One region of the Cytobacillus sp. Bva_UNVM-123 genome, then DNA from elsewhere that is predicted to be linked to it. Evidence: a T-box and tRNA genes for the amino acid it is inferred to sense, from the RefSeq annotation. Region 1 holds a T-box; the other holds one or more tRNA genes.
What was found. The T-box of region 1 lies ahead of argS (arginine--tRNA ligase). A T-box ahead of a tRNA ligase gene usually reads a tRNA of that ligase, here a tRNA-Arg.
Positions count from the first base shown of each region.

Region 2: it encodes a tRNA-Arg, which carries the amino acid that the T-box ahead of argS (arginine--tRNA ligase) is inferred to sense. The anticodon was not compared.

Region 1 covers NZ_CM177772.1:3,203,730-3,219,337, forward strand. Annotated here, with positions in the region: gene KDN24_RS16500 (HAD family hydrolase) at 1-628, opposite strand, end outside; gene asd (archaetidylserine decarboxylase) at 933-1,733, shown strand; gene spoIIM (stage II sporulation protein M) at 1,759-2,403, opposite strand; gene KDN24_RS16515 (GNAT family N-acetyltransferase) at 2,640-3,203, shown strand; T-box leader at 3,250-3,458, shown strand; gene argS (arginine--tRNA ligase) at 3,527-5,224, shown strand; gene KDN24_RS16525 (endonuclease Q family protein) at 5,298-6,461, opposite strand; gene KDN24_RS16530 (NUDIX domain-containing protein) at 6,458-7,012, opposite strand; gene mciZ (Z-ring formation inhibitor MciZ) at 7,088-7,225, shown strand; gene KDN24_RS16540 (aldo/keto reductase) at 7,380-8,291, shown strand; gene KDN24_RS16545 (ABC transporter permease) at 8,499-9,257, opposite strand; gene KDN24_RS16550 (ABC transporter permease) at 9,254-10,003, opposite strand; gene KDN24_RS16555 (ABC transporter ATP-binding protein) at 10,000-10,713, opposite strand; gene KDN24_RS16560 (histidine kinase dimerization/phospho-acceptor domain-containing protein) at 10,806-11,816, opposite strand; gene KDN24_RS16565 (response regulator transcription factor) at 11,813-12,490, opposite strand; gene KDN24_RS16570 (YqkE family protein) at 12,790-13,035, opposite strand; gene KDN24_RS16575 (CoA transferase subunit B) at 13,136-13,804, opposite strand; gene KDN24_RS16580 (CoA transferase subunit A) at 13,829-14,518, opposite strand; gene KDN24_RS16585 (acetyl-CoA C-acetyltransferase) at 14,605-15,608, opposite strand, start outside.
Region 2 covers NZ_CM177772.1:102,105-117,712, forward strand. Annotated here, with positions in the region: rRNA gene KDN24_RS00495 (23S ribosomal RNA) at 1-1,453, shown strand, start outside; rRNA gene rrf (5S ribosomal RNA) at 1,651-1,767, shown strand; tRNA gene KDN24_RS00505 (tRNA-Val) at 1,777-1,852, shown strand; tRNA gene KDN24_RS00510 (tRNA-Thr) at 2,012-2,087, shown strand; tRNA gene KDN24_RS00515 (tRNA-Lys) at 2,221-2,296, shown strand; tRNA gene KDN24_RS00520 (tRNA-Leu) at 2,307-2,388, shown strand; tRNA gene KDN24_RS00525 (tRNA-Gly) at 2,402-2,476, shown strand; tRNA gene KDN24_RS00530 (tRNA-Leu) at 2,483-2,571, shown strand; tRNA gene KDN24_RS00535 (tRNA-Arg) at 2,579-2,652, shown strand; tRNA gene KDN24_RS00540 (tRNA-Pro) at 2,663-2,739, shown strand; tRNA gene KDN24_RS00545 (tRNA-Ala) at 2,750-2,825, shown strand; rRNA gene KDN24_RS00550 (16S ribosomal RNA) at 3,143-4,692, shown strand; rRNA gene KDN24_RS00555 (23S ribosomal RNA) at 5,009-7,944, shown strand; rRNA gene rrf (5S ribosomal RNA) at 8,142-8,258, shown strand; gene KDN24_RS00565 (CtsR family transcriptional regulator) at 8,813-9,274, shown strand; gene mcsA (protein-arginine kinase activator protein McsA) at 9,347-9,895, shown strand; gene mcsB (protein-arginine kinase McsB) at 9,898-10,977, shown strand; gene clpC (ATP-dependent protease ATP-binding subunit ClpC) at 10,982-13,435, shown strand; gene radA (DNA repair protein RadA) at 13,517-14,896, shown strand; gene KDN24_RS00590 (PIN/TRAM domain-containing protein) at 15,105-15,608, shown strand, end outside.

The DNA.
Region 1 (15,608 bases):
GCTGTATTAAATGCATAAATCGATAAATATCTTCTGGATGATCCAATCGGTGTGTAGCTGATATTGCTTCTGGTTGTTTTGCACCCCACAAGGCCAACCCAAAATCAATCTTTGCTTCATTGGCACATATTTGGTCAAATATAGTATCTCCAATATAAATGGCGGTTTTCGGATTCACACCTGTTTGTTCCATATATTTTAATAGTGGATCAGGTTCAGGCTTATGTTTTGCTGTATCATCCGCACATATGACATGTGAGAAATATTTAAGTAATCCGAATGGAATAAAATCAGCTTTAAATTCCTCACGCGTTTTCGAAGTCACGATGCCAGTATGAATTTTATTTTCCACCAATTTCTCAAGCATTTTTTCAATTCCAGAATAGATAGATAACAAATTATGATAGACACCTAAATAATGAAGGAGTTTTTCATTTGCGCGCTCAATATTTGAAATTTCAAGCATTCTCAAGCTATTCACACTTGTCATACCTAATAAATAAGTAAGTTTTTCAGATGGATATTCGATATCCATCTCTTCTTGTAGAACTTTTTGCAAAGCTAGTATGATCGCCTGATCCGAATTGAGAAGTGTACCATCCACATCAAATATGACTGATTTATACATTTTTTGTACCTCCTATGTCTTACAAATAGTTATTAATTCTGAGCTTGTTCCATATGCTTTCTAATCAACTTTAAACAACTTATCAAACTAAGATTCTGTATTCGGGTCAAGTATATTCTGAGGATAATGATTGTTCAATACTATTATTAATATAATGTAGATAGTTATTACCTATAGTTCAGAAATGAACAAACCATTATTTTACTAGCCTATCATTATGATAAGAAATATGTATTAGAAGCAAAAAATGACTCTCTATATAATCTAATGTAGATTGACTTTCCATTAAAGGAGGCTTGCGATTTTGAGATTAAATCAACGTTTTTTGCGCACGTTGACCGAGCTAACATCAAATAAAGAGCTATCTCATTTAATTGGCGCATTTACAAAAACTAAGATAAGCCGATTGCTAATTCCTTTATATGCAAAAACATATGCGATCCGTGTTGAAGAGGCTGAAAAGCCTTTGAATGCTTACCGAACATTAAATGATTTTTTCATCCGCCGTTTGAAAAGCGGGGTTCGAAAGATTGATCAAGATTCGTCTTCTCTTGTCAGTCCAGTCGATGCCACCATTACTGGTATTGGTAGAATAGATGATCATTTAACATTTACTGTTAAAGGCCAATCTTACAAAATAGAAGAATTATTGGAGCATTCGCCCTATACACAAAAGTACAATAAAGGTTGTTTCATCGTTTTGTATTTAAGTCCAGCCGACTATCATCGAATCCATTCACCTGTCACTGGAACGATTATTGAAAAAAAACATGTTTTAGGAAAAACTTACCCTGTCAATGAATTTGGTTTGAAACAGATGCACAAAGTATTAAGTCGGAACGAACGACTCATTACTTACATAAGGCACAAAAACGGGACGATCCCAGTTATAAAAGTTGGAGCTATGAATGTTAGCAGCATTAAATATTCAGAATCCCTTCAAATTCACCCCTCTAAAGGTCATGAGCTTGCTTATTTTGAATTCGGTTCCACTGTCGTGTTATTAATCGAAAACGGAATATTTGAATTTTGTAAGGGGTTGGGGTTAGGTAGTAAAGTTTTCGTAGGTGAGCCTCTAGGCTATTGGAGAGTAAAAGACGAATAAACCATTCTGTTTATTCGTCTTTATTTTATGATTGAAGAGAGTGAATGACTGATTTCATTAATATGGGAGAAATAAATGCTTCTATCCCTGCAGCAGCACATATAAAAAGAATGGATACAGCAAAAGTAGCCATATACCTTCCAAATAACGGCATCATTGGCTGTCCTACCCTCTTCATAAATTGTCTGCTAATCATTTTTAAAGAAAATGAAACTGAAAGGGTTGTTGCAATGATGAAGATCGGAATGATAATTAGATTTTGGGGCAGCACAGAAACAAATGATAGCATAAATCCATCCCATCCCATTTGATTAACTAAAAATCCGACCGTAAATCCAACAACCATCCCTTTCATAAATAAAAGAACTAAAATAACTGGCAGTCCAATAATTGATATTCCTAAAATCCACATAAGACTAATAAACTTTATATTGTGTAAAAAACTTTGCTTGAATAAATCACGTGCCCCTGCAATATTCTCCTCAGAAACTTGGCCGAAAAATTGAGAAAGATAATAAAACAAATCTTCTTTTTGTGAAAAGCTTAAACTATTAACCACAATTGCACCAAATATTACCCCCATTAAAAACAATACAATCACAAATAAATAAGTTGAGGAATGCTCGCGGAAATGATTTGCGACGACGTCCTGGTACATTTTTTTTCTCATTGCTATCCTCCCTGTCTAGCTTAAGCGGCTTTCAAGAACCGAGTCCTATACTTGTGACACAAGCGCAAGCCACCTATTAAAATTCTGTTATTAAATTGTATGCTCGTCCTTTAAACATATGCTAAATGCTTTTTGTTTTAAAAAAATACCTTGATCACCCCAAAATCTTCCACTATACTATTATGAATCTTAGTTACTATTCATTTTCGTTTTAGCATAAGGAGGTCTTGCTAAAGATGAACCCGATTTTTGTAGAGTTTCCAGAAAAAATTGAAACAGAAAGACTTTATTTACGTGCTTGCTTACCTGGTGACGGAAAAATGGTTTATAACGCTATTCAAGCTTCAGTCGAAGATTTGAAAAAATGGCTTCCCTTCGCCAATAAAGAACAAACAGAGGAAGAAGCTGAAATAAACGTAAGAAAATCATATGCTCAATTTTTATTGCGAGAAGATATTCGGATTCACATCTTTCGCAAAAATGATGATGCATTCATCGGCTCAACCGGACTTCACCGGATTAATTGGGAAGTAAGGAAGTTCGAAATTGGCTATTGGTGTGATTCACGCTATCAGAAAAAAGGATATATCTCTGAGGCAGTCGAAAGCTTAGTCGATTTTGCTTTTTTGCATCTTCAAGCTAATCGAATTGAAATTCGCTGTGATCCTAAAAATGAGAACAGCCGAAAAATCCCTAAAAAAATAGGCTTTACCCTTGAGGGAATTTTGCGAAGTGATAGCTTAAGTGCTGATGGCAAAGAACTTAGAGATACTTGTGTGTTTGCAAAAATTAAAGAATAAAGTGATTGTATTTATTCCTATTATCTCGTATGATAGTAAAAATATGTTAAATTCAATGCGGAAGAGAGTAGTTATGAAAAATAAGCTTAAGCGAATTAGGGATGGTGAAAGCCTAATAGCTTTTTCATAATGAAACGCACTTCTAAGAAGCAGCCTGAAAATAGTAGGGTGTAGTCGGATAATATCCGTTATCAATTTTGAAGCTGGTCCAATTGGGCCAAACAGAGTGGTACCGCGGGTAATCTCGTCTCTATTTAGAGACGGGATTTTTTTTTATCATACTTGTTTTACAAATGCCAATGAATTGAAAGGGTGATTTTTTTATGGGAAAATTATTAATGGCTTTTGCAGAAGAGATTTCGATCTCTTTAGATAAAGGAATCCATACTAGCGTCATACAAGAATTACTTGAAAAACCAAAGGATGTGAATAAAGGAGATATTGCTTTTCCATGTTTTCGATTAGCAAACCGTTTAAAAACTTCCCCAGTTACAATTGCTTCAGAAATAGCGTCAAAATTTCAGCACCCACTTTTCGAAAAAGTTGTGGCAGATGGACCATATGTAAATGGTTTTTTTAATAAAGAAGTAGTTGGCCAAACGATTTTAAAAGAAATTTTGAGAAAAGAAGCCAATTATGGTTCCAAGACACTTGACAAAGAGCAAAGAATTGTCATTGATTTTTCATCACCAAATATTGCAAAGCCTTTTTCGATGGGACATTTAAGGTCTACTGTTATTGGTCATTCATTAGGGAACATTATCGAAAAATGTGGATATAAAGCGGTTAGAATAAATCATCTCGGTGATTGGGGCACACAATTTGGAAAACTAATTGTTGCTTATAGACGATGGGGTAATCATGAGATAATTGAAAAAAATCCGATTAAAGAATTATTAAAATTATATGTAAGATTCCATGATGAGGCAGAGTCAAACAAAGAGCTTGAGAAAGAGGCGCGGATTTGGTTCAAAAAACTTGAAGATGGAAATGAGGAAGCAAAGCAGCTTTGGCAATGGTTTCGTGATGAATCTTTGAAAGAGTTCTCAAAAATATATACATTATTAAATATACAGTTCGATTCATTTAATGGAGAGGCATTTTATAATGATAAAATGGAGCAAACGATAATAAACCTCCAGCAAAAAAACTTGCTTGAAACTTCAGAAGGCGCGGAAGTTGTAAAGTTAGAAGAATACGGCTTACCTCCCTGCTTAATTAGAAAATCGGATGGAGCTACTCTATATGCAACGAGAGATCTAACTGCTGCTATTTATCGATACGAGAACGAGCCGTTTGCTAAAACATTATATGTGGTTGGTCATGAACAAAGTCTTCATTTTAAACAAATTTTTTTAGTGCTCGAAAAGCTTGGATACTCCTTTGCAAAAACTCTCGTTCATGTCCCTTTTGGTTTTATTCTGAAAAACGGAAAGAAAATGTCTACGAGAAAAGGCAGAGTCGTTTTATTAGATGAAGTATTAAATGAAGCAATCCAATTAGCCAAAAAAAATATTGAAGAAAAGAATCCCTCTCTTTCTAACAAAGATGAAATAGCAAAAATGGTTGGGGTCGGTGCCATCATATTTCATGATTTGAAAAATGAAAGGCAAAACAATTTCGAATTTTGTCTTGAGGACATGTTAAAATTCGAAGGAAATACAGGGCCATATATACAATATACACATGCAAGAGCATGCTCCATCTTAAGAAAAGCACAACAAACCATACAAGTTGATAAATTAACTGGATTAAATGATAAAAGCAGTTGGTTCGTCATAAAGCTTCTAATGGAATTCCCTACAGTAATTGAAAGAAGCTTCACCTTAAATGAACCATCTCAAATTGCAAAATATGTAATTGATCTGTCTCAAGAATTTAATAAGTTTTATAATAACGTCAAAATATTATCAGCTAATTATAGCAAGCTGAATGATAAATTAGCTTTAGTTAAAGCAGTAACGATTGTTTTGAACGAAGGCCTTCGACTTCTCGGGATAAAAGCACCTAGCGAAATGTAAAGTCAAAATTCAGATTCTAAAAAAGGATAGAAGCTTAATTAAGAAGCTCTATCCTTTTAAAATATTTTATGCTTTAATCAGCGATTTTCCCATACTTCCCGCCACCACCGGCAGTTAAACTAAGTTTGCCTTCTCTCGCTTTTACGATGAGTTCTGCAAGTTTAGGAGGAATAATTTCCGCAAGTTGTTCGAATGGGACCTGATGTAAAATTGCCATTTCTGTACCGAAATGATTCAATAGCTTTTCAAGCATTTTGGGCCCGAGTCCTGGAATAAATTCTAGTGGAACTTGATGAATATAGACAGCGCGATTCACTGGTGATGAGCTGGCAGTCTTTAACTCAGCAATCCTATCTGCTACCCCTTTGACAAACTTCGTGCTGTTACAATGCTTGCATACTTTGCTATTAGGAACAGCAGGCTCGAAGCACTGTGCACAAGTTGTTCCATGATACTTTCCTAAAAGCGGATCTAAACCGTAATTAGCCTTCACCTTTCGCCCATCTTTCCCTTTTAAAGCTTTCTCTAACTCTTTAAAAGTTGGCTCTTTCAAGGAAAGAATCTGATATTCCCGTGCAATCTTTTTTAAGGAGTGAGCATCTGAATTCGTAATAAACGAATAATTGTGAAGTTCCTTAATTTGATCAGCCATATTAGTGTCGGAGCTCAAGCCAAGCTCGATCGCATCAATTTGTTCTTTATTGAATACTTCTGTTAAAGAGTAATTGACTCCTTTACCATACAAGCTTTTAAAAGGAGTAAATACATGAGCTGGAATAAATAAGCCGCCAAGTTCCTTCACTTTATATTGTAATTCCAAACCAGTTGCGTATATTCGTTGCGAACTGAGTGTAATATTCTTCAAATGTTGTGAGAGCCACAATGAAAATTCCTTCATGATGTCTATGCTTGGAAAAAAACAAAGAACATGAATTGGGCCTTTGCAATTCTCGTCGTATATTTCGAGTTCAGAGCCAGGAATAATTGTTAAATCCCCGAACATTAATCCACCATCGACATGTTGTGTAACATCTCCTGTCTTGATTAGTTGTTCTATTTCAATGATGACTTCTGGCGAATGACAATCGATAATGCCAATCATATTCAGGCCTTTCTCATTACGAGAGTGCTCAATAATATTCGTAAACGTTAATGATTTAGCTCCCGTTATTTTTACTGGCTTACCAGACATCGTTCTACCAATATGAATATGTAAATCTGCATAATACTGATTCATTTATTATTCAACGCCCTTTGCAACTGCAAATATTGAATAGCATATATAGACTTTGCATCATAAATTTTCTGTTCCTTTATGAAAGCTTCCGCTTCTTCAAGTGTTAACTCAAGTAAATCTACAAATTCATCTTCATCTAAGGAGGCCGCATTTTCTTTCTTTTCGAGCCCTTTAGCTATATATAAATGGATAATTTCATCTGCGAATCCTGGAGATGTATAGAAGGAAATAAGCCATTCCAGTTCGGTACATCCATACCCTGTCTCTTCTTCCAACTCTCTTTTTGCACATTCTGCTGGATCCTCACCTAACTCAAGCTTACCTGCAGGTATTTCTACAATCGTTTTTTCAAGTGCTTTGCGATATTGCTCGACCATGATGATTTTATCATTATGTGTCTGTGCCAAAACTGCTACTGCTCCTGGATGCTTAATAATCTCTCGTTTCGCTATTTTTCCGTTTGGCAGCTCCACATCATCCACTTGAAGACTGACAACTCTGCCTTTAAAAATCTGTTCGGATTTTATCGTTTTTTCCTCTAGTCGATCCATCGTTCAGCCACTCCTGTTCTATTCCGTTTATTCTCACTCATACATATTACCATACTTTATTTGGAGGAGGATGGCATGAAAATTCACTTACATAAAAAGGGAGTTATTATCATCGGAAAACCTTGGGAGATTCGTGAAAAATTAAAGGAATACCGAAAAGAATACGATTTTTTGCAAGAGTGGATTTTTGCAAAAAAGAAAAAGATTAAATGAAGGCTTCCTTATTTATTTGTGTAAAACTGAATAAATATAACAATAAAATTAATCTTTAGTTCCCATATCAAAGTTAAAATTGTCCAATTTATTTGATGTAAGATAGAAACTTTCGTTAAAATAAAAAGAAAAGGTGGAAAAAGAGGTCATTTTTATGAAAAAGAGAAAATTAGGGAACTCCGATTTATATGTTAGTGAATTAGGACTTGGCTGCATGTCTCTCGGTACTGATCCAATAAAAGCTCATGAAATAATCGAAGAGGCTATACGAGTTGGTATAAATTTTTTCGACACAGCTGATTTATATGATTACGGTGAAAACGAGATGCTTGTCGGTCAAGCATTAAAAAGGTATAGAGAGCAATTAATTATTGCCACAAAGGGTGGAAACCGCTGGAACGAACAAAAAAATGGCTGGAGATGGGATCCTTCGAAAAAATATTTAAAAGAAGCAGTTAAAGACAGCTTGAAAAGATTAGGGGTTGACTATATTGATTTATACCAACTACACGGTGGTACGATCGAAGATCCAATCGAAGAGATAATTGAGGCATTTGAGGAACTAAAAGCAGATGGCTATATCCGATATTACGGAATCTCGTCAATTCGGCCAAATGTCATAAAGGAGTTTGTAAAAAAATCAAATATTTCATCTGTAATGATGCAATACAGCATCTTGGATCGTCGACCAGAGGAAGAAGCTCTACCACTTCTTCAGAATAAGGGCATAGGGGTTATGACAAGAGGACCACTCGCCAAAGGGCTATTAACAAATAAAATGCTCGAAAAAGCAATTGAAAATAGCTATCTAGATTACAGCGCCACAGAATTGAAGGATGTTATTTATCAGCTAAGAGAAAAAATCTCAACACGTAATTCAATGACTGAAATAGCCCTTCACTATAATTTAGCCAATCCTACTGTCTCTTCTGTCATTACAGGTGCCAGTTCAGTTGAACAAATTAGAGAAAATGCAAAAGCTGTTCAAGCGACTCCGCTATCTGACAAGGAGCAGGCTGTTATTCAATCCATTGTGAAAATGAATACTTATGGGGAGCATAGATAATAAGTAAAGACTGATAAAAGTAAATGTGATTTCTTTATTTTGAAAAGATGAAAAAGACGACGCCTTTGTTTCATTATGTAGCGTCGTCTTTTAATGTTTTAATTGACGATACCATGTCAAAGCTTTACTTTCAATTTCTTTTACAATGGAACCTTTTGCTTAACGCCCTTGTCATTTCCTTATTTTGTCTAAATGATAAAACCTAAACTAGGCATCTCGTTTACGGTAAAATACAATAGCTACTGTAATAAAGATCAGTGTCCATAACATTGTAATACCTGTCCCTTGCATTGCTGTAAGGACATTTATTTTATCAGAGGAAGGCGGCATATACATATAATATCCTGCCGCATCCGGAAAATAATTTTTAATACCAGGTTGAAAATCTCTCGACAATGGACTGACAATAAAATAATAACCAAGGAGTACCACTAAAGCAGGAGTGGTTTGTCTAAATAAAGCACCTATAGCTGCACTGAGAAGTGTGGTTAATGCTAGATATCCTGTTGCACCTACTAATGTTTTTATCATTGTGTCTATTTCAATTTCTACTGCTGTTTCTCTCATCATCATAAAAGTATATAGTACACCTGATGCAGCAATAGTAAACGCCACAGGAATGGTTATAATTGCCAAGGCCAAATGCTTCATGGATAATTGAAGCCCACGCCAAGGTATCGTAGTTAAAGTAGTTTGAATCTGACCACCCGTATATTCCGAACAAGTAGCTAAGATACCAAGAATAATGAAACCCGCTTGAAGATATCCCATAGAAGCAAGTCCTATATTCATTATACTTTGCGTTCCTGCTGCCCCTTGTAGACCAGCAGAAGTAAAAGCTGCGACTAAAACTAAATTAAGAATGAATGTACACATAAGAGTAAGCCATATCAATGGTAATGTAATTAATTTATCCAGTTCAGCACCAAGAATTTGTGTTATCTTTCTACTAGATGAGACACTCATGATGCAACGTCCCTCCTATGGAATACAATGGCTGCTACAATGAAAAGAACAGTTACCCAAGCAAACATGATTAAACCACCTGTGAATGGGGTGTGAAATCTGTCGCTCGTAACCATAAACATATCAAGGCCAGCCATATCTGGTAAGTAAAACGCTAATTTTGTAATCTTAGTAAGGAGGTAAGAGACTGTCACAACAGATGAATTTATCATGAGCACAGCAAGCGGGATAATGCCATTCTTAGTTAGAACCGTAATCCCAAATGCTAAAAGAGCAGTAAATACCCAGTAACAAACCGCACCGATCAGTCTAGATGCTTCAAATGCAGGTGCGTATTCACCAAGAATAAGAATTGTTGCTGACACAGTTGTTAGAATAGCAACAATGGAAAGCAGCATGCTGATCACTGTCACAGCACTTGCTTTTGCCAGCAAAAAGTGGAAACGGGATGAAACAACGGTTAAACTCGTTGTAATCTGATTCCCTCCACCAGATTCACTGCTCTCTGTCAAATACTCACTGCTGACAGCAAGCACACCAAGAATGATGATACCTTGCACACCAAGACCTAATCCAATATAGCCAATTTCCGATAGTCGTGTGCTAACTCCAGCTATAATCTCCTCTTTTTCTACTATACTGTCCAAGGCAGCAATGACCGCTGGGGCAAATGCCCCAATAAGAAAGGCTAGCCAAATGCCCGGCAGGGAGAACAATTTAGATAGTTCCGCGTTGAATGCTCTCATACAACATCACCCGTATTTTCAGATGTCAGGGCAAAAAAGGCTTCCTCCAGCGTGGAATGGTTACCTATTACTTCTTCCAATGTTCCATCTGCAACGACTTTTCCATGATTAATAATCACCACATCATCAACCGTCTCTGCAAGCTCACCCATTAGATGACTGGATAGTAACACCGTTTTACCAGACGCAGCACGTTCACGTAAAAATGTCCGAATCCAACGAATCCCTTCTGGGTCGAGCCCGTTTACGGGTTCATCTAAAACCAATATTTTTGGATCACCAAGTAGTGCAGCTGCCATTCCAAGTCTTCTCCCCATACCAAGGGAATAATTTCCAACCTTTTTCCCAGCTGCATTCGTAAGACCTACTATTTCCAGAACTTCCTCGACACGTGAGCGAGACAATCCTGCGGCACAAGCAATCCAACGCAAGTGTGCCCGTCCTGTTCGCATACGATGAGCTCCAAATCCATCAAGTGCAGCACCTACTGTTGCTAGAGGATTATGTAATTCTGCGAATGGCACTCCATTAATTAGTGCACTCCCTGAGGTGGCACGATCTAATCCAAGCAGGATGCGAAGTGTAGAACTTTTTCCTGCCCCATTTGGACCTAAAAAACCAGTTACTCTACCAGGTCTAGCTTTAAAACTGACACCTGATAAGATTTCTTGATTTCCGCGTTGTTTGACTAAGTTATTAATTGTAAGCAACCATAACACTTCCTTTCTGTTATGGTTCTCATTATAAAGAAGCAAAGTTACATCTTGGTTATCATGTTGTTTTCTTCTGGGTTAACTTTAGATTAAGCTCTGCCAATAGCTACTCTTGTGCCATTTTCAGTTGATATAAAGTCAGCTTTCAGCTTCATTTTTTTCAACATATAATTTGAAGCCGATAAACCAATCCCCGCCCCACGCTCATGGGAAGAGTGATCCATACCTGGACCTCTGTCTGCAACAATGATCTGTTCTTTTTCTACATCAACTACAATGTTTGCATACTTTCCCTCTGCTGCATGGCGAAGAATATTCTGAAATAAATTATCCAGAACCCGTGTCATCCATGTAGGATCTGCTTCCCAATAAAAAGTCTCCTCTGTCGGTAAATCAACATCAAGCTGAATTTCTTTTTCTTCAAATACAGGATACCACGCAGCAACAGATGCTCTTACTAAACGTACAATATCTGTTGAAGTTGGCCCGAAAGGATGTTTCCCTGAGGTAAGCAATGTATAGGAAAGTAAATCATCCATTAGATCTCCGACTCTTGTAATCGTATGGTTTATCTCTGTTAATGAGTTTTGTCCTTCTAAACTTATTGATTCTTTATTTAATTTGGTGATATGTCCTCTCAAAATGGTAAGTGGCGTTCGTAAGTCGTGAGATAAATTCGCAATGAGTCGATGTCGTAATAATTCCTCTTCATATTCTCGCTTGCGACTGTCTTCAAGCTGCTGAATCATCCAATTAAAAGAACTTCCTAGCTGGTCTATTTCATCCATACGATTACTTTGAACAGATATTGGTTTAGGAAATGAGTTATGATTAGCTGAAAATGACATGACTTCTTGTAAGCAGGTTAGACGTTTACGAAGTCCCAAGAAGAACAGCCAAGACATTACAACAAATGCGACAATAATAAGACCAAACAAAAGTAGTATAACGTAAAATTGATTTAACATATTGAGATCTTCTTCATTGATACCCGGAAAATCAACGAACGCAAAGAAGAAAATAAGCACAAGTGGAGGAAAAAAGATAAATAGAAAATGTCCTTTTAGAAAACGACGAAATAATGATCTAGTCTGTTTCATAGTTTCACCCGATAGCCTATTCCCTTCAACGTTTCAATAATCTCTGGGGAATCTGGATGACGTTCCAATTTTTGCCGCAGTCGATGGATATGTACCATTAATGTTTTATCGCCAGTTATGTAAGGTTCGTTCCAAATCGCTTCATAAATTTGTTCTTTTGGTAAAACTCGATTAGGGTGTCGTAAGAAGTACATTAAAATTTGATGTTGTTTCCCTGTCAATATAATTTCTTCTCCTGTGTGTTTGTCAAATACCATTTGGACTTCTGGATCTACTTCAATATGATTTCCTAATGAAACGCGTTCGGAATGTGTTCCACCACTTCGACGGATTAATACTTCTACTCTTGCAATTAATTCATCCGTATGGAATGGTTTCGTTAAATAGTCATCAGCAAATTGTAAACCATCTACCTTATCATCTATCGATGTTCGAGCAGATAAAAGCAAAATAGGAACAGCTGGAGCTGCCTTTTTTAATCGTTTTCCCACAGTAAATCCGTCTAAACCGGGTAACATGATATCCAAAATAACTATTTCATGCAGATTTACTTCTTTTTCGGCTCCTTCACCAGAAAGCAGCCACTGAACTGAAAATCCTCGCTGTTCCAATTCTTCTTTTACCCAACTGCCTATTTTCTCATTATCTTCAATATATAATACGTTTCTTTTCAAGTAACATACCTCTCTCTAAATTCCAAAATTTCCTTGTATTATAACATAGTAATCTAATTTCCAAGCAGAGTAATGAGCTTGCCTATCCATATAAAATTGTAAATATATTTGATACTAAAAATATGAATAACTATTTTATATTGGAAAGAAGATCAAAGGTAAATCACAACGTGTCTAATTTCTATTTGCTTCAAATATTAAATTTTTTCTTTATAGATTAAGTTCATGAAAAAGAAAGAAGTATTCCTCTCCTTGAATAGAGAAATACTTCTTTTGTGTTCACTTTACCCTTCAATTTGTCATTTATATTCTTTCCAGTTAAGTTCACTTTCACTAAGCAATTGTTCAAAGCTTTTATTCTTTTCTCGCAGTCTTCTTTCTTCTCTCTTTTTTTGCTCATCTTCTTCTTTTTGTTTATCTTCTACTGCTTTTAGTTCCTGTTTCTTTCCTTTTAATTGTTCCATTATATCTGTGTTCAGCATATCACCAAGTGTTAAAGGCTTATCATCTTTTTTTACTTGCACAGATTGTCTTTTCTTTTTCATTCATATCGCCTCATAAATCTTTTTTTGTGGTTAATTATATCATAAATCTTTAAAAACGAACGAAAAGCACAGCATCAAGGGCTGAGCTTTTCTAAAAAGGCTAATACGCATCTGTTAAAACATGTTCGTCCACCTGCAATGCAGCTTCTGTCGATTGAATAATATCCTCCACTGTAAATCCTTTCGCAACTTCAATGAGCTTTAAACCCGATTCTGTTACATCGATAACAGCTCTTTCCGTAATAATCCGATTTACAACAGCTTTTCCTGTCAGTGGAAGTGTACATTTTTTGAGGATTTTCGATTCGCCCTCTCTATTCGTGTGATCCATAATAACAATTATTTTTCCTGCGCCATGAACAAGATCCATGGCACCACCCATCCCTTTAATCATTTTTCCAGGAATCATCCAGTTTGCCAGATCACCAGTTTGAGAGACTTCCATTCCACCAAGAATGGCGATATTCACATGTCCCCCGCGAATCATCGCAAAAGATTCAGCACTATCAAAATAAGCAGCACCTGAAATGGCTGTTACCGTTTCCTTGCCAGCATTAATTAAATCTGGATCAACTTCCGCCTCAGTTGGATAAGGTCCAATGCCAAGCAAGCCATTTTCCGATTGCAGTACTACTTCCTTATTGGCTGAAATATAGTTTGCTACTAAAGTAGGCATCCCAATTCCTAAATTAACGTAAAAGCCATTTTCTATTTCTTTTTCAGCACGTTTAGCTATTTTTTCTCGAACAATCGCTTTTTCGTTACTCATTGACAACATCTCCTTTCCTAATGGTTATTTAGATAATGTAAGTCTTTCGATTCGCTTTTCCTGATTTCCTTTAATTAATGCTTGAACATAAATGCTTGGTGTATGAACATAATTCGGATCGATCTCACCTATTTCATACAAGTTTTCCACCTCTGCTATTGTCACTTTACCAGCGGCAGCAATCATTGGATTAAAGTTTCTCGCAGTCTTATGATAGACGAGATTCCCCATCTTATCACCTTTCCATGCCCTTACTAAACTAAAATCTGCTGTCAATGCTTCTTCAAGCAAGTATTCCTTGCCATTAAAAATTTTTGTTTCTTTACCCTCAGCAATAGGTGTGCCTACACCTGCTGGCGTATAAAATGCTGGGATACCTGCTCCGCCTGCACGAATTTTTTCTGCTAATGTTCCTTGTGGTAATAATTCGACTTCAATTTCTCCTGAAAGAACTTGTCTTTCAAACTCTTTATTTTCCCCTACATAGGAACCGATCATTTTTTTAATTTGTTTATTTTTTAATAACAAGCCGAGTCCCCAATCATCAATCCCACAGTTATTCGAAATAACCGTTAGATCCTTCACACCCTTTTCCACTAAAGCAAGGATAAGGTTTTCTGGAATTCCACAAAGTCCAAATCCCCCAACCATTATCGTAGTACCATCTTGAATCCCCTCTACTGCTGCATTAAAGGAAGTACAGATCGTTTTCATATTGTTCATCTCCCTTTCCCAATCACCCGTATTATGGTGCATTAAATTTTGAATGATAGCTCCATTTTATCTAGCAGACAGATCAATCAAGCTAATTCAACAATGGTGGCGACCCCTTCTCCACCACCAATACATAGAGTAGCAAGTCCTGTCTTAGCCTGTCTCTTCTGCATTTCATGAATTAATGACACTAGTATTCTAGCCCCACTTGCTCCGATTGGATGTCCTAATGCAATAGCTCCCCCATTCACATTCAATCTTTCGTTTTTAAAATGAAGCTCTCGACCGACAGCTAAGGATTGAGCGGCAAATGCTTCATTTGCTTCAATTAATTGAAGGTCTTCCATTGAGATAGCTGCTTTCTCAAGCGCCTTTTTAACGGCTTTAACAGGGCCAATTCCCATAATACTTGGATCCACCCCTGCACTTGCATTTGCTTTAATCGTTACTAAAGCCTGAATATTAAGTTCATCGGCCTTTTTCTTACTCATGACAATGAGGACAGCTGCCCCATCGTTAATTCCTGAAGCATTTCCAGCCGTTACACTGCCATCCTTTTTGAAAGCTGGACGTAAAAGTGCTAGTTTTTCAGTTGTCGTCCCTTTTTTCGGATACTCATCTGTATCAAAAATGATCGGTTCACCTTTTCTTTGTGGAATCACAACTGGAATAATTTCGTCCTTGAATTTACCTTTTTCCATTGCCTTGATTGCTTTTTCCTGACTTTGCACCGAAAATTCATCTTGTTCTTCTCTTGTTAGATCATATTTATCGCAAAGGTTTTCAGCTGTCATTCCCATATGATAATCATTAAATGCGCACCATAATCCGTCCGCAATCATTGAATCTACCAGCTGTTGATTTCCCATTTTGAAGCCGTTGCGAGCATTTTTTAGAATGTACGGAGCTTGGCTCATATTCTCCATTCCACCTGCTACTACAATATCTGCGTCACCTGACAAAATGGCCTGTGTTGCGAGATGAACGGCCTTCAATCCAGACCCACATACTTTATTAATCGTCATTGCGGAAACGCTTTCAGGGAGTCCCGCTTTTAGTGCTGCTTGCCTAGCGGGATTTTGACCAAGTC
Region 2 (15,608 bases), 2.1 Mb from region 1:
AGGAGGATAGGGTAAGCGCGCTGCTGGAATAGCGCGTCCAAGCAGTTAGGCTGATAATGAGGCAAATCCCATTATCGTGAAGGCTGAGCTGTGACGGCGAGGGAAATAGAGTACCGAAGTTCCTGAATCCACACTGCCAAGAAAAGCCTCTAGCGAGGTAACAGGTGCCCGTACCGCAAACCGACACAGGTAGGCGAGGAGAGAATCCTAAGGTGAGCGAGAGAACTCTCGTTAAGGAACTCGGCAAAATCACCCCGTAACTTCGGGAGAAGGGGTGCTCATTTGGGTGAATAGCCCGGATGAGCCGCAGTGAATAGGCCCAGGCGACTGTTTAGCAAAAACACAGGTCTCTGCGAAGCCGCAAGGCGAAGTATAGGGGCTGACGCCTGCCCGGTGCTGGAAGGTTAAGAGGAGGGGTTAGCGTAAGCGAAGCTCTGAATTGAAGCCCCAGTAAACGGCGGCCGTAACTATAACGGTCCTAAGGTAGCGAAATTCCTTGTCGGGTAAGTTCCGACCCGCACGAAAGGCGTAACGATCTGGGCACTGTCTCAACGAGAGACTCGGTGAAATTATAGTACCTGTGAAGATGCAGGTTACCCGCGACAGGACGGAAAGACCCCGTGGAGCTTTACTGTAGCCTGATATTGAATTTCGGTACAGCTTGTACAGGATAGGTAGGAGCCTAGGAAGCCGGAGCGCCAGCTTCGGTGGAGGCATCGGTGGGATACTACCCTGGCTGTATTGAAATTCTAACCCGCGCCCCTTATCGGGGCGGGAGACAGTGTCAGGTGGGCAGTTTGACTGGGGCGGTCGCCTCCTAAAGAGTAACGGAGGCGCCCAAAGGTTCCCTCAGAATGGTTGGAAATCATTCGTAGAGTGTAAAGGCACAAGGGAGCTTGACTGCGAGACCTACAAGTCGAGCAGGGACGAAAGTCGGGCTTAGTGATCCGGTGGTTCCGCATGGAAGGGCCATCGCTCAACGGATAAAAGCTACCCCGGGGATAACAGGCTTATCTCCCCCAAGAGTCCACATCGACGGGGAGGTTTGGCACCTCGATGTCGGCTCATCGCATCCTGGGGCTGTAGTCGGTCCCAAGGGTTGGGCTGTTCGCCCATTAAAGCGGTACGCGAGCTGGGTTCAGAACGTCGTGAGACAGTTCGGTCCCTATCCGTCGTGGGCGCAGGAAATTTGAGAGGAGCTGTCCTTAGTACGAGAGGACCGGGATGGACGCACCGCTGGTGTACCAGTTGTCTTGCCAAAGGCATAGCTGGGTAGCTATGTGCGGACGGGATAAGTGCTGAAAGCATCTAAGCATGAAGCCCCCCTCGAGATGAGATTTCCCATAGCGCAAGCTAGTAAGACCCCTGAAAGATGATCAGGTTGATAGGTTTGAGGTGGAAGCGTGGTGACACGTGGAGCTGACAAATACTAATCGGTCGAGGACTTAACCAAAAACGAAAAGCGGAAGTGCCTTGCTTAGGGGCGACAAGCTTAAGACGAGACGGCGAGAAGGTTGTACTTTAACCTTCTTGACGGATTGGCTTAAGACCTCGAGCCCCTAGGCACTGGAGCTGGACACGCTTTAAGATTACTCTTTCTTCTTCTTATTATCTAGTTTTGAGGGAACGAAACCTCAATTTAATAAAAAGTTTAGTGGCGATAGCGAGAAGGTCACACCCGTTCCCATCCCGAACACGGAAGTTAAGCTTCTCAGCGCCGATGGTAGTTGGGGGCTCTCCCCCTGTGAGAGTAGGACGCCGCTAAGCTTTTAATATGGAGGATTAGCTCAGCTGGGAGAGCATCTGCCTTACAAGCAGAGGGTCGGCGGTTCGATCCCGTCATCCTCCACCATAATGAGCCGGCCTAGCTCAATTGGTAGAGGATTCTGGAAGCTTGCAGTCCGGAGCTTTACGTCCTCGAATAGCTAGCTGGAGGAATCTGCAACAAATCACACAGGGATTTGCCGCACATATACTAATGCTATTTAAATTCTAAACATATATTTCATATGCCGGCCTAGCTCAATTGGTAGAGCAACTGACTTGTAATCAGTAGGTTGGGGGTTCAAGTCCTCTGGCCGGCACCAGATTTTAAAAGATTACAGCCACGAAGCTTTTCTTCAACGAATGGTAAGCTTTTAAAATCTGCGACAAAGACCAAAGGGCTTTGGAGCATATTTATTACTACTATCAAAATTCAGTTTTTAAAACTTTGAATTTGAGCCATTAGCTCAGTCGGTAGAGCATCTGACTTTTAATCAGAGGGTCGCAGGTTCGAATCCTGCATGGCTCACCACTTTAAATATGCGGGTGTGGCGGAATTGGCAGACGCACTAGACTTAGGATCTAGCGCCGCGAGGCGTGGGGGTTCGACTCCCTTCACCCGCACTTTTCATAATATGCGGAAGTAGTTCAGTGGTAGAACACCACCTTGCCAAGGTGGGGGTCGCGGGTTCGAATCCCGTCTTCCGCTCCATAATGTGCCGGGGTGGCGGAACTGGCAGACGCACAGGACTTAAAATCCTGCGGTAGGTGACTACCGTACCGGTTCGATTCCGGTTCTCGGCACCATTATATTGCGCCCGTAGCTCAATTGGATAGAGCGTCTGACTACGGATCAGAAGGTTATGGGTTCGACTCCTTTCGGGCGCGTTTGTTTTTTCGGGAAGTAGCTCAGCTTGGTAGAGCACTTGGTTTGGGACCAAGGGGTCGCAGGTTCGAATCCTGTCTTCCCGACCACTAAATTTACGGGGCCTTAGCTCAGCTGGGAGAGCGCCTGCCTTGCACGCAGGAGGTCAGCGGTTCGATCCCGCTAGGCTCCACCAAAAAAACAAAAAAGTTGTTGACATGATATTTCAAACATGTTATCATTGAAAAGTCGCTTTAGAGTGATGGAGTAAAAACAACTTACTGAAAAACAATGATAAATTGTAATCAGTAGCCTTGTTCTTTGAAAACTGAACGAACAAAAACGTCAACGTTATTCTTTAGTCTTTTTTGAAAAGACAATTTATGAGCTAATCAACTCACATCTTATCGCGTATTAACGCGCAGTAATATCCTTGCGGATAACTGCCCGTAAATACCCGATTGATTCGACTAACCATCACGGGGAAAAACACCCCGCGAAGGAAGTCTCATCTTATTGGAGAGTTTGATCCTGGCTCAGGACGAACGCTGGCGGCGTGCCTAATACATGCAAGTCGAGCGAACTTTTGGGAGCTTGCTCCCAAAAGTTAGCGGCGGACGGGTGAGTAACACGTGGGCAACCTGCCTGTAAGACGGGGATAACTTCGGGAAACCGGAGCTAATACCGGATAACTCTTTTCCTCCCATGAGGAAAAGCTGAAAGATGGCTTTTGCTATCACTTACAGATGGGCCCGCGGCGCATTAGCTAGTTGGTGAGGTAACGGCTCACCAAGGCCACGATGCGTAGCCGACCTGAGAGGGTGATCGGCCACACTGGGACTGAGACACGGCCCAGACTCCTACGGGAGGCAGCAGTAGGGAATCTTCCGCAATGGACGAAAGTCTGACGGAGCAACGCCGCGTGAGTGATGAAGGTTTTCGGATCGTAAAACTCTGTTGTTAGGGAAGAACAAGTATCGGAGTAACTGCCGGTACCTTGACGGTACCTAACCAGAAAGCCACGGCTAACTACGTGCCAGCAGCCGCGGTAATACGTAGGTGGCAAGCGTTGTCCGGAATTATTGGGCGTAAAGCGCGCGCAGGTGGTTCCTTAAGTCTGATGTGAAAGCCCCCGGCTCAACCGGGGAGGGTCATTGGAAACTGGGGAACTTGAGTGCAGAAGAGGAAAGTGGAATTCCACGTGTAGCGGTGAAATGCGTAGAGATGTGGAGGAACACCAGTGGCGAAGGCGACTTTCTGGTCTGTAACTGACACTGAGGCGCGAAAGCGTGGGGAGCGAACAGGATTAGATACCCTGGTAGTCCACGCCGTAAACGATGAGTGCTAAGTGTTAGGGGGTTTCCGCCCCTTAGTGCTGCAGCAAACGCATTAAGCACTCCGCCTGGGGAGTACGGCCGCAAGGCTGAAACTCAAAGGAATTGACGGGGGCCCGCACAAGCGGTGGAGCATGTGGTTTAATTCGAAGCAACGCGAAGAACCTTACCAGGTCTTGACATCCTCTGTCAACCCTAGAGATAGGGCTTTCCCCTTCGGGGGACAGAGTGACAGGTGGTGCATGGTTGTCGTCAGCTCGTGTCGTGAGATGTTGGGTTAAGTCCCGCAACGAGCGCAACCCTTGATCTTAGTTGCCAGCATTCAGTTGGGCACTCTAAGGTGACTGCCGGTGACAAACCGGAGGAAGGTGGGGATGACGTCAAATCATCATGCCCCTTATGACCTGGGCTACACACGTGCTACAATGGATGGAACAAAGGGCTGCGAGACCGCGAGGTTAAGCCAATCCCATAAAACCATTCTCAGTTCGGATTGCAGGCTGCAACTCGCCTGCATGAAGCCGGAATCGCTAGTAATCGCGGATCAGCATGCCGCGGTGAATACGTTCCCGGGCCTTGTACACACCGCCCGTCACACCACGAGAGTTTGTAACACCCGAAGTCGGTGGGGTAACCTTTTGGAGCCAGCCGCCTAAGGTGGGACAGATGATTGGGGTGAAGTCGTAACAAGGTAGCCGTATCGGAAGGTGCGGCTGGATCACCTCCTTTCTAAGGAAAATGAAGTGGAAACTTCATAAAAAGACGTCATTTGTTCGTTCGGTTTTGAGAGAACAATCTCTCAAAACTTCGTTCTTTGAAAACTAGATAATGAAAGAAGAAGAAAAACCGAGTAATCGCCATTTTAGTATTTCTCTCTATTATTTAATAGAGTAAAAACCAATCACAATTCTTGCGAATTGTGAGGGTAATGAGAAGCAAGTAGATCAAGGAACCAAGTGAGTGAACCCCGGAGTGTGCATCAGCACATGAGGAGGTGAACGAGCGTAGGTGACGCAGAGATACGCCGCTTATCATTAGCCGAACAGGTTAAGTTAGAAAGGGCGCACGGTGAATGCCTAGGCACTAGGAGCCGATGAAGGACGGGACTAACACCGATATGCTTCGGGGAGCTGTAAGTAAGCTTTGATCCGGAGATTTCCGAATGGGGGAACCCGCTGTTCGTAATGGAACAGTATCTTTACCTGAATACATAGGGTATAGAAGGCAGACCCGGGGAACTGAAACATCTAAGTACCCGGAGGAAGAGAAAGCAAACGCGATTCCCTGAGTAGCGGCGAGCGAAACGGGATTAGCCCAAACCAAGAGGCTTGCCTCTTGGGGTTGTAGGACACTCTACACGGAGTTACAAAGGAATGAGGTAAATGAACAGGTCTGGAAAGGCCGGCCAGAGAAGGTAAAAGCCCTGTAGTTGAAACTTCGTTCCCTCCAGAGTGGATCCTGAGTACGGCGGGACACGTGAAATCCCGTCGGAAGCAGGGAGGACCATCTCCCAAGGCTAAATACTCCCTAGTGACCGATAGTGAACCAGTACCGTGAGGGAAAGGTGAAAAGCACCCCGGAAGGGGAGTGAAATAGTTCCTGAAACCGTGTGCCTACAAGTAGTCAGAGCCCATTAACGGGTGATGGCGTGCCTTTTGTAGAATGAACCGGCGAGTTACGATTACATGCGAGGTTAAGTTGAGAAGACGGAGCCGCAGCGAAAGCGAGTCTGAATAGGGCGAATGTAGTATGTGGTCGTAGACCCGAAACCAGGTGACCTACCCATGTCCAGGTTGAAGTCCAGGTAACACTGGATGGAGGACCGAACCCACGCACGTTGAAAAGTGCGGGGATGAGGTGTGGGTAGCGGAGAAATTCCAATCGAACTTGGAGATAGCTGGTTCTCTCCGAAATAGCTTTAGGGCTAGCCTCATGTAGTAAGAGTCTTGGAGGTAGAGCACTGTTTGGACTAGGGGCCCCCATCGGGTTACCGAATTCAGACAAACTCCGAATGCCAAAGACTTATCCATGGGAGTCAGACTGCGAGTGATAAGATCCGTAGTCAAGAGGGAAACAGCCCAGACCACCAGTTAAGGTCCCAAAGTATACGTTAAGTGGAAAAGGATGTGGAGTTGCTTAGACAACCAGGATGTTGGCTTAGAAGCAGCCACCATTTAAAGAGTGCGTAATAGCTCACTGGTCGAGTGACTCTGCGCCGAAAATGTACCGGGGCTAAACGTATCACCGAAACTGTGGATGGACACCGTATGGTGTCCGTGGTAGGAGAGCGTTCTAAGGGCGTTGAAGCTAGACCGTAAGGACTAGTGGAGCGCTTAGAAGTGAGAATGCCGGTATGAGTAGCGAAAGATGGGTGAGAATCCCATCCACCGAATGCCTAAGGTTTCCTGAGGAAGGCTCGTCCGCTCAGGGTTAGTCGGGACCTAAGCCGAGGCTGAAAAGCGTAGGCGATGGACAACAGGTTGATATTCCTGTACCACCAAATTACCGTTTGAGCAATGGGGGGACGCAGGAGGATAGGGTAAGCGCGCTGCTGGAATAGCGCGTCCAAGCAGTTAGGCTGATAATGAGGCAAATCCCATTATCGTGAAGGCTGAGCTGTGACGGCGAGGGAAATAGAGTACCGAAGTTCCTGAATCCACACTGCCAAGAAAAGCCTCTAGCGAGGTAACAGGTGCCCGTACCGCAAACCGACACAGGTAGGCGAGGAGAGAATCCTAAGGTGAGCGAGAGAACTCTCGTTAAGGAACTCGGCAAAATCACCCCGTAACTTCGGGAGAAGGGGTGCTCATTTGGGTGAATAGCCCGGATGAGCCGCAGTGAATAGGCCCAGGCGACTGTTTAGCAAAAACACAGGTCTCTGCGAAGCCGCAAGGCGAAGTATAGGGGCTGACGCCTGCCCGGTGCTGGAAGGTTAAGAGGAGGGGTTAGCGTAAGCGAAGCTCTGAATTGAAGCCCCAGTAAACGGCGGCCGTAACTATAACGGTCCTAAGGTAGCGAAATTCCTTGTCGGGTAAGTTCCGACCCGCACGAAAGGCGTAACGATCTGGGCACTGTCTCAACGAGAGACTCGGTGAAATTATAGTACCTGTGAAGATGCAGGTTACCCGCGACAGGACGGAAAGACCCCGTGGAGCTTTACTGTAGCCTGATATTGAATTTCGGTACAGCTTGTACAGGATAGGTAGGAGCCTAGGAAGCCGGAGCGCCAGCTTCGGTGGAGGCATCGGTGGGATACTACCCTGGCTGTATTGAAATTCTAACCCGCGCCCCTTATCGGGGCGGGAGACAGTGTCAGGTGGGCAGTTTGACTGGGGCGGTCGCCTCCTAAAGAGTAACGGAGGCGCCCAAAGGTTCCCTCAGAATGGTTGGAAATCATTCGTAGAGTGTAAAGGCACAAGGGAGCTTGACTGCGAGACCTACAAGTCGAGCAGGGACGAAAGTCGGGCTTAGTGATCCGGTGGTTCCGCATGGAAGGGCCATCGCTCAACGGATAAAAGCTACCCCGGGGATAACAGGCTTATCTCCCCCAAGAGTCCACATCGACGGGGAGGTTTGGCACCTCGATGTCGGCTCATCGCATCCTGGGGCTGTAGTCGGTCCCAAGGGTTGGGCTGTTCGCCCATTAAAGCGGTACGCGAGCTGGGTTCAGAACGTCGTGAGACAGTTCGGTCCCTATCCGTCGTGGGCGCAGGAAATTTGAGAGGAGCTGTCCTTAGTACGAGAGGACCGGGATGGACGCACCGCTGGTGTACCAGTTGTCTTGCCAAAGGCATAGCTGGGTAGCTATGTGCGGACGGGATAAGTGCTGAAAGCATCTAAGCATGAAGCCCCCCTCGAGATGAGATTTCCCATAGCGCAAGCTAGTAAGACCCCTGAAAGATGATCAGGTTGATAGGTTTGAGGTGGAAGCGTGGTGACACGTGGAGCTGACAAATACTAATCGGTCGAGGACTTAACCAAAAACGAAAAGCGGAAGTGCCTTGCTTAGGGGCGACAAGCTTAAGACGAGACGGCGAGAAGGTTGTACTTTAACCTTCTTGACGGATTGGCTTAAGACCTCGAGCCCCTAGGCACTGGAGCTGGACACGCTTTAAGATTACTCTTTCTTCTTCTTATTATCTAGTTTTGAGGGAACGAAACCTCAATTTAATAAAAAGTTTAGTGGCGATAGCGAGAAGGTCACACCCGTTCCCATCCCGAACACGGAAGTTAAGCTTCTCAGCGCCGATGGTAGTTGGGGGCTCTCCCCCTGTGAGAGTAGGACGCCGCTAAGCAAAATGGAGAACAGCTAAAATTTTTAGCTGTTTTTTTGTTTTTCATCATCCATTACACATAGATTGAATAGTATTGATCAGCTTAAGTGTACAATCTATGAAAATAGAAATTTTAAAGGTGATGTGGTAGTGACAACAAAAGAAGGCAAGGTTATTGCCGAGGAAATTGTCATCGTCACAAATTATGTTTACAAAGTAATAGGAAGATCTATCATACCAGTCGAACGTTTAATAATTGCTATAGAAAACTATAGATCGATTTTCATAAGAGGTTGCTCCTGATCTCAGTAATATTGAACTAGGACTGAATGAGGGAAGATGAGCATTATGCAATTTACTTCAATTGAATTCAACTTTGCTTTAAGCCTATGGGGTTGTCCTATGGATTCGAACAGAGTAGCTTTTTCAGTCTAACTTTCTTGTTTCTAATATCAAGCTATGTTTGAAAACGAAAAAAATAGGAGAAATTAATAATACGTGTTCATTGCGCGGGAAATTAAAGTTATGTATAATTAATGTCAAATATAGTCAAAGTCAGATAGGGGGGAGGATTAGTGAGAAATATTTCAGATATCATCGAGAGCTACTTAAAAAAAGTTCTTGAGCTGAGCGAGAGGGAAATTGTTGAAATAAAAAGAAGTGAAATCGCTGATAAATTTCAATGTGTACCTTCACAAATCAACTATGTCATCAATACACGTTTTACTATTGAAAAGGGTTATGCTGTTGAAAGTAAACGCGGTGGCGGTGGTTATATAAGAATTATGAAAGTACAGTCGCATGATGACGCTCATTTGATTGAACAATTACTAACATTAATTCAATCTCGATTAGCACAAAGCAGTGCGGAAGATGTTATTTTACGACTTGTTGAAGAGAATATTATTACGGAAAGAGAAGCAAGGATTATGCTAAGTGCTATCGACCGTTCTGTATTATATATTGATCTTCCCTATCGGGATGAGCTTCGGGCAAGAATGTTAAAGGCAATGTTAACAACATTAAAATATAAATAAAGAATATCCGTTCAAGAAGGAGGACAAATTCCACTTTTTGAACATTCTTTCAGTAGTTGGAGAGGTGAAAATATGATCTGCGAAGAATGTAATCAAAGACCAGCAACACTTCATTTCACAAAAATAGTAAATGGAGAAAAAGCGGAGCATCATCTATGCGAAAAGTGTGCGCAGGAAAAAGGGGATATGTTCATGGTGAGTGGTACCCCTGGTTTTTCAATAAATAATTTATTAGCAGGATTATTGAATATCGAACCCGCCTTTCAACAAACAAAACAAGACCCATTCCAAAAGGAAAAGATTTTACAGTGTGAACAATGCATGATGACCTTTCAGCAATTTATTAATGTAGGAAGATTTGGCTGTGCCAATTGCTATGATGCTTTTAAAGACCAGCTTAATCCAATCTTAAAAAGATTGCATAGTGGGAACTTTGCTCATAATGGAAAAATACCTGCCCGTGTTGGAGGCACGATTCATTTACGGAAAAATATTAGTGAATTGAAGCAAAAGTTGAAAGATTTCATTTCAAACGAAGAATTTGAAAGAGCGGCAGAAGTAAGGGATGAAATCCGCATGCTTGAAAGTAAATTAAGTAGTAATAATGAGGGAGGGGAATAAGCTTGTCATTAGAACGTTTTATTAATCAAGCTGTCAGCTCCTGGATGAGTGATGAAGGCCCAGATTCAGATATTATTTTAAGTTCAAGAATTCGACTGGCAAGAAATATTAAACAATTGAAGTTCCCTACATTATTTACGAATGACGAAGGCGAGTTAGTTATTCATAAGATGAAAGAAAGGATTAGTCAGTCACCGTTTTCAAAGCTTGGAAACTTAGAGCTTTTATTAATGGATGAACTTCAGCCTCTTCAAAAAAGAGTGCTTATGGAAAAACATTTAATTAGCCCTCATCTTGCAGAGCAATCAACTTTTGGTGCATGTATTCTTTCAGAAAACGAAGAACTAAGCATCATGATAAATGAAGAGGATCATATCCGTATTCAATGTCTATTTCCAGGATTTCAATTGACAGAAGCATTAAGCTTGGCAAATGAAATTGATGACTGGCTAGAAGAAGAAATTGATTATGCATATGATGAAAATTTCGGCTATTTGACCAGTTGCCCAACAAATGTGGGAACAGGTTTAAGAGCATCTGTAATGATGCACTTACCAGGGCTTGTTCTTACACAGCAAATTAATCGAATTATCCCAGCAATCAATCAGCTCGGACTAGTAGTAAGAGGAATTTATGGTGAAGGCAGCGAAGCTTTAGGGAATATTTTTCAAATATCGAATCAAATTACCCTCGGAAAATCAGAAGAAGATATTGTTGAAGATTTAAAAAGCGTTGTCAGCCAGTTGATTTCGCAGGAAAGGTCTGCTCGCGAAGCATTAGCAAAAACTTCTGACATACAATTAGAAGATAGAGTCTTCAGGTCTTATGGAATATTATCCAACTGTCGAATTATCGAATCAAAAGAAGCGGCAAGATGCTTATCAGATGTTCGATTAGGAATTGATATGAAATATTTAAAAAATATTTCAAAAAATATTTTAAATGAATTAATGATTTTAACCCAGCCTGGATTTTTACAACAATATGCCGGAGGTCCATTAAGACCACATGAACGGGATATTCGCCGGGCATCCTTAATAAGGGAAAGAATAAAAATGGAAAAAGAAGAGATAGGAGGATGAAATCATGATGTTTGGCCGATTTACAGAAAGAGCTCAAAAAGTGTTAGCTTTAGCACAAGAAGAAGCCATTCGTTTAGGACATAATAATATTGGAACAGAGCATATTTTATTGGGTCTTGTTCGAGAAGGGGAAGGCATTGCGGCAAAAGCTCTTTACGCATTAGGACTCGGTTCTGATAAAATTCAGCAAGAGGTCGAAAATTTAATTGGTCGCGGAAAGGATTCATCCCAAGCACCTCCACATTATACACCTAGAGCCAAAAAGGTCATTGAGCTTTCAATGGATGAAGCTAGAAAGCTAGGGCACTCTTATGTTGGAACAGAGCATATATTGCTTGGTCTAATACGAGAAGGGGAAGGCGTTGCTGCAAGAGTGTTGAATAATCTTGGCGTGAGCTTAAATAAAGCTCGTCAACAAGTCCTTCAGCTATTAGGTAGCAATGAATCTGGAAGCCATCAAGGGGGTTCATCTGTTAATGCAAATACACCAACACTTGATGGATTGGCGAGAGACTTAACGGCGATTGCTCGTGAAGGGAGTCTTGATCCAGTTATTGGCCGCAGCAAGGAAATTCAGCGTGTCATTGAAGTATTAAGCCGTAGGACAAAAAATAATCCAGTGCTAATTGGTGAGCCAGGTGTTGGAAAAACGGCCATTGCTGAAGGTTTGGCACAGCAAATTATTAATAATGAGGTACCTGAGACACTTCGCGATAAAAGAGTGATGACCCTTGATATGGGTACAGTTGTGGCAGGTACTAAATATCGCGGTGAGTTCGAAGACCGATTAAAGAAAGTTATGGATGAAATTCGCCAAGCTGGCAATATTATTTTATTCATCGATGAGCTTCATACATTAATTGGAGCAGGAGGAGCAGAGGGGGCAATCGATGCTTCAAATATATTAAAACCATCTCTAGCTCGTGGTGAACTGCAATGTATTGGGGCAACAACACTTGATGAATACCGAAAATACATTGAAAAAGATGCTGCACTTGAAAGACGCTTTCAGCCTATTACTGTGGATGAACCAACTTCAGAGGAGTCCATTCAAATTTTGGAAGGCTTGCGTGATCGGTATGAAGCGCATCACCGCGTAACGATTACAGATGCAGCAATTGAAGCAGCGGTAAAGTTATCTGATCGATATATTTCTGATCGTTTCCTTCCAGACAAAGCGATCGATTTAATAGATGAGGCTGGTTCAAAGGTGAGACTTCGTTCGTATACGACTCCACCAAATTTAAAGGAGCTAGAAGTGAAGCTTGAGCATGTACGTAAAGAAAAGGATGCCGCTGTTCAAAGTCAAGAGTTTGAAAAAGCTGCTTCCTTAAGAGATACGGAGCAACGTCTTCGCGAAAAGCTTGAAGAAACGAAGAAATCATGGAAAGAAAAGCAAGGAAAAGAAAACAGTGAAGTAACAGTAGAAGATATTGCAAGTGTCGTATCGAGCTGGACGGGTATTCCTGTTTCAAAGCTAGCACAAACGGAAACAGAAAAGCTTCTAAATTTAGAAGAGATTTTACACTCAAGAATTATTGGACAGGAAGAAGCGGTTAAGGCTATTTCGAAAGCAGTCCGTCGAGCGCGCGCAGGCTTAAAAGATCCGAAACGTCCGATCGGTTCATTTGTTTTCCTTGGGCCAACGGGTGTAGGGAAAACCGAGCTCGCTCGTGCTCTTGCTGAAGTGATGTTTGGTGATGAAGATGCCATGATCAGAATTGATATGTCGGAGTATATGGAGAAGCATTCTACTTCAAGATTAGTTGGCTCTCCTCCGGGATATGTCGGGTTTGAGGAAGGTGGCCAATTAACAGAAAAGGTACGTAGAAAGCCATACTCAGTCATTCTTCTTGATGAGATTGAAAAAGCACATCCAGACGTGTTCAATATTCTTCTACAAGTACTAGAGGACGGCCGCTTAACAGATTCAAAAGGAAGAACGGTCGATTTCCGCAATACAGTGTTAATCATGACGTCTAATGTTGGTGCTCAATCATTAAAAACGAATAAATATGTAGGTTTTAATATCCAAGATGGTGAGCAGGATTATAAGGATATGAAAGGTAAAGTAATGGAGGAATTGAAAAAAGCATTCCGTCCTGAATTCCTTAATCGTATTGATGAAATCATTGTTTTCCATGCATTAGAAAGAAAGCATCTTCAGGAAATCGTTACACTTATGTCTGATCAATTAATAAAACGGTTAAAAGAACAAGAGATTGAACTTGAATTGACAGCTGCAGCGAAGGAAAAAATCGTCTCTGAGGGCTATGATCCAGAGTATGGGGCTAGACCACTGCGCCGGGCCATTCAAAAGCATATTGAAGACCGCTTATCAGAGGAGCTGCTTAAAGGAGCTATGTTTACTGGTCAACGAGTGATTATCGATGTTCGTGATGACGAGTTTGTTGTTGAAACAGGTTCAAAGAAAAGAACTGCAACACTTCAAAAGTAAATTTCTGATATTACAGAAAAGAAGGTGCACATAAAGAGCAAGTGTGCCTTCTTTTCACGATTTCGGAGAGGATGTAAGCAAATGGCGAAAAGAAAAACAAAGTTTATGTGTCAGGAATGTGGGTATGAGTCTCCTAAATGGATGGGAAAATGTCCGGGATGTGGGCAATGGAATAGAATGGTTGAAGAAGTAGAGAAAGCTTCCACATCAAGAAGAGGCGCTTTTGCACATTCAGAAGGTTCAACAATTCTGTCTAAAGCTACACCGATAACATCCATTGAGACAGAAAATGAACCGAGAATCCACACGGATTTAAATGAATTAAACCGTGTACTAGGTGGTGGGGTTGTAAGAGGCTCGCTTGTCCTAATTGGCGGGGATCCAGGAATCGGAAAATCAACCCTTCTTCTACAAGTGTCCTCACAATTGGCGAACAAGAACATTTCTGTTTTATACATATCAGGTGAAGAATCACTAAGACAGACGAAGCTCCGTGCAGACCGATTAGGTATTTCCTCAGAAAATTTATTAGTTTATGCTGAAACAAGCTTAGAAGAAATTAGTAGGACGATTGAAAGTGTCAATCCGAGCTTTGTTATTATTGATTCCATTCAGACCATTTATCACCCAGAGGTTACTTCTGCACCAGGAAGTGTTTCCCAAGTGAGAGAATGTACAGCTGAATTAATGAGGATTGGAAAAACGAAAGGGATAGCTATTTTTATTGTCGGCCACGTGACGAAGGAAGGCTCTATTGCTGGACCAAGACTATTAGAGCATATGGTAGATACTGTATTATATTTTGAAGGTGAACGCCATCATACATATCGAATTTTAAGAGCGGTGAAAAATCGATTCGGTTCAACGAATGAGATGGGAATCTTTGAAATGAAGGAATTAGGTCTTGAGGAAGTTGAAAATCCGTCGGAAATTTTCCTGGAAGAAAGATCACAGGGAGCGGCTGGTTCGACAGTTGTTGCCTCAATGGAAGGAACACGTCCAGTTCTTGTTGAAATTCAAGCGCTCATTTCACCGACTAGCTTTGGAAATCCAAGAAGAATGGCTACAGGGGTTGATCATAATCGTGTGCCGTTATTGATGGCCGTTTTAGAAAAGCGAGTGGGTCTGCTTTTGCAAAATCAAGATGCTTATTTAAAGGTAGCTGGAGGGGTAAAGCTGGATGAACCAGCCATTGATTTAGCTATAGCCATTAGCATCGCTTCAAGCTTTCGTGATAAACCGACTAGGCCTACAGACTGTATTATTGGAGAGGTTGGCTTAACGGGTGAAATTAGAAGGGTGTCGAGAATTGAGCAAAGGGTTCAAGAAGCTGCTAAGCTTGGCTTTGAAAGAGTCATTTTGCCAGCGAATAATCTTGGTGGATGGACTGGGCCAAAGGGGATACAGCTTATTGGTGTAAATTCAGTTAGTGAAGCATTAAAAGCTGCATTAGGAGAGTAGGAATATTTAAAGTGACTATTGAACTAAAGTAGAGGGTGTGTTAAAATATTCGTTTGCTTTTATTTGACACTGGATTGCAAATGGTGCTACTCTTAGCAGTAGTACAAACTTTATATTAATTTTTTATATATTAATATAATTTATTTTTTAGTCATTTGACGTTTCAATTTATGGGATTTGTTTATAATGAATAAAAGGAGGTGAAGGAATGTTAAAACGTATCGTTCAAGTTTGTTTCCTCATTATTGGGGTTACGTTAGGGATATTATTAATTCCTGATTTATTAAGATTAATTTCATTAGACGACATTCCTTTTATAAATAATCCATACCTGTCCGCTATTTTAGGTGCTATCATTTTTTATCTTATTTCATTCTGGGCAGTCGATTATGTCGTCAATGTAGTGAAATGGATAGAGGAATCGCTTGTAAAGGCTCCGATAACCGATATTATTTTTGGAAGTGTTGGTCTCGTTTTTGGGCTCATTATTGCTTTTTTAATTGGCTATGCTTTAACAGCTATTGATTTTCCCATTTTAAATACAGTTGCGCCAATTCTCCTAACATTATTATTTGGTTATTTGGGCTTTCAAGTAGGCTTTAAAAAACGAGATGAACTATTAACACTTTTTTCAAAGGCAAGGAAGAAGGCAAATGAAGAGGAGCCAGAAGCTGCTCGCAAAAATGTTTTGAAGCTATTAGATACGAGTGTC